Variovorax paradoxus B4: one gene and its partner. Each later gene encodes a partner of the first gene's protein in a complex. Links are inferred from orthologs where the notes say so. Each region holds a gene or a part of one and is shown on either strand. Other genes may lie near its edges. The genes, in order: tldD and pmbA.

Region 1 (3,170 bases):
GGTGGCCACGGTGCTGCTGGCGGTGCCGGTCGGGCTCATCATGAAGCAGCCCGACCTGGGCACCTCGCTGCTGGTGCTGGCGGCCGGGCTGGCAGTGATCTTCTTTGCCGGGCTGCCCTGGAAGCTGATCGTGCCGCCGGTGGTGATCGGCGCCGTGGCGGTCACGCTGATCGTGGGCTTCGAGTCGCAGCTGTGCGCCGACGGCGTCGACTGGCGCGTGCTGCACGACTACCAGAAGCAGCGCGTGTGCACACTGCTCGACCCGAGCAAGGACCCGCTGGGCAAGGGCTTCCACATCATCCAGGGAATGATCGCCATCGGTTCGGGCGGAGTCGGCGGCAAGGGCTTCATGCAGGGCACGCAGACGCACCTCGAATTCATTCCCGAGCGCACCACCGACTTCATCTTCGCCGCCTATTCCGAGGAGTTCGGGCTCGTCGGCAACCTGGCGCTGATCGGGGCCTTCATCCTGCTGATCTTCCGCGGCCTGGCCATCGCCGCGACGGCGCAGACCCTGTTCTCGCGTCTGCTGGCGGGCGCGGTCACGATGATTTTCTTCACCTATGCCTTCGTCAACATGGGCATGGTGAGCGGCATCCTGCCGGTGGTGGGCGTGCCGCTGCCGTTCATCAGCTATGGCGGCACTGCCATGGTCACGCTGGGGCTGGGGCTGGGCATCCTGATGTCGATTGCCCGGGCCAGGAAGCTCGCCCAGAACTAGCGCTTAGTGCCCTTGGGCCCGGCACGGAAGAGGGCGGCTGCCTAGAATGGCGGAATGATCTCTCGCGAACCCACCATCGAGCGCCTCGCCACGGCGCAACAGCTCCTGCTCACGCCCTTCGGCCTCGACGAATCGCACCTGAGCAAGGCCCTGGCCGAGATCACCGCGCACAGGGTGGATGACGCCGATCTGTACTTCCAGTACACGCGCAGCGAGGGCTGGAGCCTCGAAGAGGGCATCGTCAAGACCGGCAGCTTCAGCATCGACCAGGGCGTCGGCGTGCGCGCGGTCAGCGGCGAGAAGACGGCCTTCGCCTATTCGGACGACATCTCCGAGGCTTCGCTGCTCGACGCGGCCCGCACGGTGCGCTCGATTTCCTCCGCAGGCCGCACCGGCCGCGTGAAGACCGCAACCCGCAAGATCGCCTCGAGCCGGTCGCTCTACAACGGCATCGACCCCATTTCCACCCTCGACAGCACGGCCAAGGTCAAGCTGCTCGAAAAGGTCGAGAAGCTGGCGCGTTCGCGTGACCCGCGCGTGGCGCAGGTCATGGCGGGCCTCGCGAGCGAATACGACGTGGTGCTGGTGGCGCGTGCCGACGGCACGCTGGCGGCCGATGTGCGCCCGCTGGTGCGCCTGTCGGTCACCGTGATCGCCGAGCAGAACGGCCGGCGCGAGGTCGGCTCCGGCGGCGGCGGCGGGCGCTTCGGCCTCGCCTACTTCAACGACGCGCAGATCGCCGAATACGTCGACCAGGCCGTGAAGGCCGCATTGACCAACCTCGATGCCCGTCCGGCGCCCGCCGGCGAGATGACCGTGGTGCTCGGTTCCGGCTGGCCCGGCATCCTGCTGCACGAAGCCATCGGCCACGGCCTGGAAGGCGACTTCAACCGCAAGGGCTCCAGCGCCTTCTCGGGCCGCATCGGCCAGCGCGTGGCGGCCAAGGGCGTGACGGTGCTCGACGACGGCACCATTGCCGACCGCCGCGGTTCGCTCAACGTCGACGACGAAGGCAACGCCAGCCAGCGCAACGTGCTCATCGAGGACGGCATCCTCAAGGGCTACATCCAGGATTCGCTCAACGCGCGCCTCATGAAGGTCAAGCCCACGGGCAACGGCCGCCGCGAGAGCTATGCCCACGTGCCGATGCCGCGCATGACCAACACCTACATGCTCGGCGGCGACAAGGACCCGAAGGAAATCGTGGCCAGCATCAAGAAGGGCCTCTATGCCACCAACTTCGGCGGCGGGCAGGTCGACATCACGAGCGGCAAGTTCGTGTTCTCGGCCAGCGAGGCTTTCTGGGTCGAGAACGGCAAGATCCAGTATCCCGTGAAGGGCGCGACCATCGTGGGCAACGGCCCCGATGCGCTCACCCGCGTGACCATGATGGGCAACGACATGGCGCTCGATTCGGGCGTGGGCACCTGCGGCAAGGAAGGCCAGAGCGTGCCGGTCGGCGTCGGCCAGCCCACCTTGCGGATCGATGGTTTGACCGTAGGCGGAACGGCCTGAGGGCTTGCTAAGCTCCGCTCCTCGATTTTTACAAAGAGGAGCATTCGATGAGGATCAGGATCAACTCGTCTGCGGCCCTGTGGGCCGTGACTGCCGCGGTGGCATTGTTGGCGACGGCGGGCTGCGCATCCCGCGGCGGTTCGGGCGGCGGCCAGCCCGCGGCGGCACCCGCTGCCGCGCCGGCGGCATCGGCCCGTGGCGGCGCCAAGGCCGGCATGGATGCCAAGGGCAATGTGATCGATTCCTCCAAGGTCGAAGCCGGCAGCGGGCGCACCGTCAAGGGCCTGAATGGCTACGAAGGCGAGATCACCGGCAATCCGGCGCGCAACAGCAGGTTCACCCGGCTGCAGATCGGCATGAGCGCCAGGCAGGTCACCGACCTTGCCGGCCCGCCGACCGACCAGGGCGCCTACGTGACGGGCAAGGCCTTCATCCCGTTCTATTTCGGCAGCGACCGCCATCGCTACGAGATGACCTACAAGGGCCAGGGCCGCCTGGTCTTCGCGGGCGGCGGCATGGGCGACTACTCCAGCGGCAACCTGATCTGGATCATTCACAACCCCAACGAATCCGGCTACCGTTGAGCCGTTCGTAGCCGGGCCTTTGCCCGGCCTTTTGTTTTCCGTGCTACATTTCGCCCACATGTCCGCCCTCCGCGCTTATTTCTTTGCCTACTTTTGGTTCCCGGTTTCCGGCGGACGAGAGGCGAGCGCGTAAAGCAAACGAACACCCTCCCAAAACCGCCGGCGCCTCGAGCCCCGGCGGTTTTTTTATGCCCTGACGATATCCACTCAAACAAGGAAAGCACCATGAGCACGAACACTGCCCCCGCCGGCGACAGCTGGTATGCGAGCGTCGAAAAAACCAGCAAGACCGACGACGAACGCATCAAGGACATCAACGTGCTGCCCCCTCCCGAACATCTGATCCGCTT
Region 2 (3,126 bases), 2.8 Mb from region 1 along the record:
GAAATACTCGTGCCGGTGCGGGCGCGCCAGCACGTCGCGTGCGCCTTCGAAGCGGATGTCGAAGTCGAGGTGGTTCGCGCGCTCCTGCATGCCATAGAGGCGCAGGCTGCTGGATGGAAGGGCCGACATGGCGCGATGGTAAGCCCCTGCCCAGGGCGGCCCTGCAGGCGGTCCGGTGTTGCTTGCGTCCTGTTTTTGCGTAGATGCGTACGCAAGCGCCGCCGCCGCGCGCTCCAGAATGGCCCGGCTGGCTGCGGCCGGCCTTCATCGCCTTTCATAAAAGATCCAGGAGACAAAGACCATGTCCAATTCACGACGCGGCCTGCTGGCCGGCTCCGCCGCCGTGGCTGCCAGCGCCATGGCCGGCTGCGCGCTGCCTGCCGGCGCATCGCGCTCGGTGCAAACGCCCTTCACGGTGGCGCAGACCACGGTGCCGATCGTCGGCAGCGAGCAGGCGTTTCCGGTGCGCCGCATCTACTGCATCGGCCGCAACTATGCGGCCCATGCGCGCGAGATGGGCTCCGACCCCAACCGCGAACCACCCTTCTTCTTCCAGAAACCGGCGGACGCGATCCAGGTGGTCACGCCCGGCACCGTGGCCGACCATCCGTATCCCTCGCTGACGAAGAACTACCACTACGAGGTGGAACTGGTGGTCGCACTCGGCAAGGGCGGGCGCAACATCGCGGCAGCGGATGCGCTGGGCCTGGTCTACGGCTACTCGCTCGGGCTGGACATGACCCGGCGCGACCTGCAGCGCGAGATGGGCGACCAGAAGAAGCCCTGGGAAATCGGCAAGAGCTTCGACCATTCGGCACCCATCGGGCCGATCCATCCCGTGGCCAAGGTCGGCCACTACACCGACGGCGCGATCTGGCTCAAGGTGAATGGCCAGACCAAGCAGAACGCCACGCTCAAGTACATGATCTGGTCGGTGGCGGAGCAGATCAGCCGCCTGTCGCAGGCTTTCGAGCTGATGCCCGGCGACATCATCTACTCGGGCACGCCCGAGAACGTGGGTCCAGTGGTGCGCGGCGACCTGATCGAGATCCACATCGACGGCCTGCCGAACCTGTCGGTGCGCATCGTCTGATGGATGCGCCGGCCAGCTAGCTGCCGGCCACCTTCATGCGGTTGACCAGCACCGAGCCCGTGGTCTTGGCGCCGAAGGTGTAGGCATCGGCGCCGATGGCCTCGATGCCCATCAGCATGTCCTTGAGGTTGCCGGCAATGGTGATCTCGTGCACCGGGAAGGCGATCTTGCCCTTCTCGACCCAGAAGCCGCTCGCGCCGCGCGAGTAGTCGCCGGTGACGTAGTTCACGCCCTGACCCATCAGCTCGATCACGAACAGGCCGGTGCCGAGCTTGGCGAGCATGGCGTCGAGGTCGTCGGTGTGCTTGGTGAGGCGCGAGCTCAGGATCAGGTTGTGCGAGCCGCCGGCGTTGCCGGTGGTCTTCATGCCGAGCTTGCGCGCGGAATAGGTCGACAGGAAGTAGCCTTCGAGCCGGCCGGCGTCCACCACCTTGCGCGCACGGGTCGCCACGCCTTCGTCGTCGAAGGGCGAGCTGCCCTTGCCGCGCAGGATGTGCGGGTCTTCGGCCACGTCGACATGCTTCGGCAGCACCGGCTTGCCGAGCGAATCGAGCAGGAAGCTGCTCTTGCGGTACAGCGCCCCGCCGCTCACGGCCTGCACCAGCCCGCCCAGGAGGCCCACGGCCAGCGGCGACTCGAACAGCACCGGGCACTCGGTGGTCTTGATCTTGCGCGACTTGAGCCGGCTCAGCGCCCGTTCGGCGGCATAGCGGCCCACCGCCTGCGGGCTGGCCAGCTCGTCGGCCGAGCGCATGGAGCTGTACCAGGAGTCGCGCTGCATGTCGTCGCCCTTGCCGGCGATGGGCGCGACCGAGATCGAATGCCGCGAGCTGGCATAGCCGCCGCGGAAACCGTGGGTGTGGGCGCTGAAGAAGTGGCTCTGCTGGGCCGAGACGCCCGCGCCTTCGCTGTTGGTGATGCGCTTGTCGGTCGAAAGCGCCGCCTCTTCGCATTCGAGCGCGAGCTTGGCCGCTTGCTCGCTGGTCACGCTCCAGGGATGGAACAGGTCGAGCTCGGGGTGCTCCTTGGCAATATCCTCTTCGTCGGGAAGGCCGCTGACCGGGTCTTCGGCAGTGAAGCGGGCGATGTCGTAGGCGGCCTGCACGGTCTGGGCGATGGCGGCCTCGGAGAAGTCGGAGGTGCTGGCGTTGCCGCGGCGGTGGCCCACGTAGACCGTGATGCCCAGCGACTTGTCGCGGTTGCGCTCCACGTTCTCGAGCTCGCCCTTGCGGACCGAGACGCTGAGGCCGCAGCCCTCGGAGGCCTCGGCGCCGGCATCGGTGGCACCGAGCTTTTTGGCGTGGGCCAGGGCCGTGTCGACCAGGTTTTCGAAGAAGGAGCGGCTGTAGGCGAAGCCGGAATCGGCGCGCGAGGAGGATGTCGTCATGTGGTGGCTATGATACTTGCGCCCCCCATATCCCGTTTTGCCCCGGCTTACCGTTGCGCATTGCACGCGTTGCAACGCCGCACGGTGCGGCCCAGAATCCACCCCATGTCCCGCAAACCCAAAAAAGGCTATTTCGTCCGTGGCCAGTTCGTTGCCGAAGGCAGCGAGCTCGACCTGGAGCTCAAGCGCGAGCTCAAGGGCACCGACGAAGCCAGCCGCACCGATCTCAAGCGCGAAAGCGATGAACTGCAAAAGCTCGGCACCGAACTGCTCGGCCTGCGCGCCGGCCTGTTCGATGCCCTCCCGCTGGGCGAAAAACTGGTCGACGCCGTCGCCGAAGCCAAGCGCATCACCAATTTCGAGGGCAAGCGCCGCCAGATGCAGTTCATCGGCAAGCTGATGCGCAAGCTCGAACCCGAAGTACTCGAAGCCGTGAGGCTCGCCCTCGCCGAGCAGAACAGCGTGCCCGCAGCCGAAACCGCCGCGCTGCACGAGGCCGAACGCTGGCGCGACCGGCTGATTGCCGACGACGACGCGCTGGGCGGCTGGATCGAAACCCACCCCGCCACCGATTCGCAGCAGCTGCGCGCCCTGGTGCGCCAGGCCCGCAAGGACCTGAAGGCCGGGCCGGCCGGCGAGGCGCCGC

The links.
Region 2: the proteins of tldD (region 1) and pmbA are in contact, whole or in part, in a solved structure (PDB 5NJ9), measured with the Escherichia coli proteins. The link is inferred for Variovorax paradoxus B4 from one-to-one orthologs.

What each region holds. Positions count from the first base shown.
Region 1 is NC_022247.1:1,095,758-1,098,927, forward strand. The notes cover bases 151-3,005. They hold tldD (metalloprotease TldD), read left to right. Parts: upstream 151-775; coding sequence 776-2,236; downstream 2,237-3,005. Other genes in these bases: rodA (rod shape-determining protein RodA), read left to right, coding at 151-721; VAPA_RS04920 (hypothetical protein), read left to right, coding at 2,284-2,820. In the rest of the region: more of rodA, read left to right, coding at 1-150; VAPA_RS04925 (3-deoxy-7-phosphoheptulonate synthase), read left to right, coding at 3,046-3,170. UniProt on the Escherichia coli protein: Metalloprotease involved in CcdA degradation. Suppresses the inhibitory activity of the carbon storage regulator (CsrA).
Region 2 is NC_022247.1:3,875,777-3,878,902, forward strand. The notes cover bases 296-3,106. They hold pmbA (metalloprotease PmbA), read right to left. Parts: upstream 2,481-3,106; coding sequence 1,110-2,480; downstream 296-1,109. Other genes in these bases: VAPA_RS18085 (fumarylacetoacetate hydrolase family protein), read left to right, coding at 302-1,093; yjgA (ribosome biogenesis factor YjgA), read left to right, coding at 2,586-3,106. In the rest of the region: VAPA_RS18080 (helix-turn-helix transcriptional regulator), read right to left, coding at 1-90; more of yjgA, read left to right, coding at 3,107-3,126.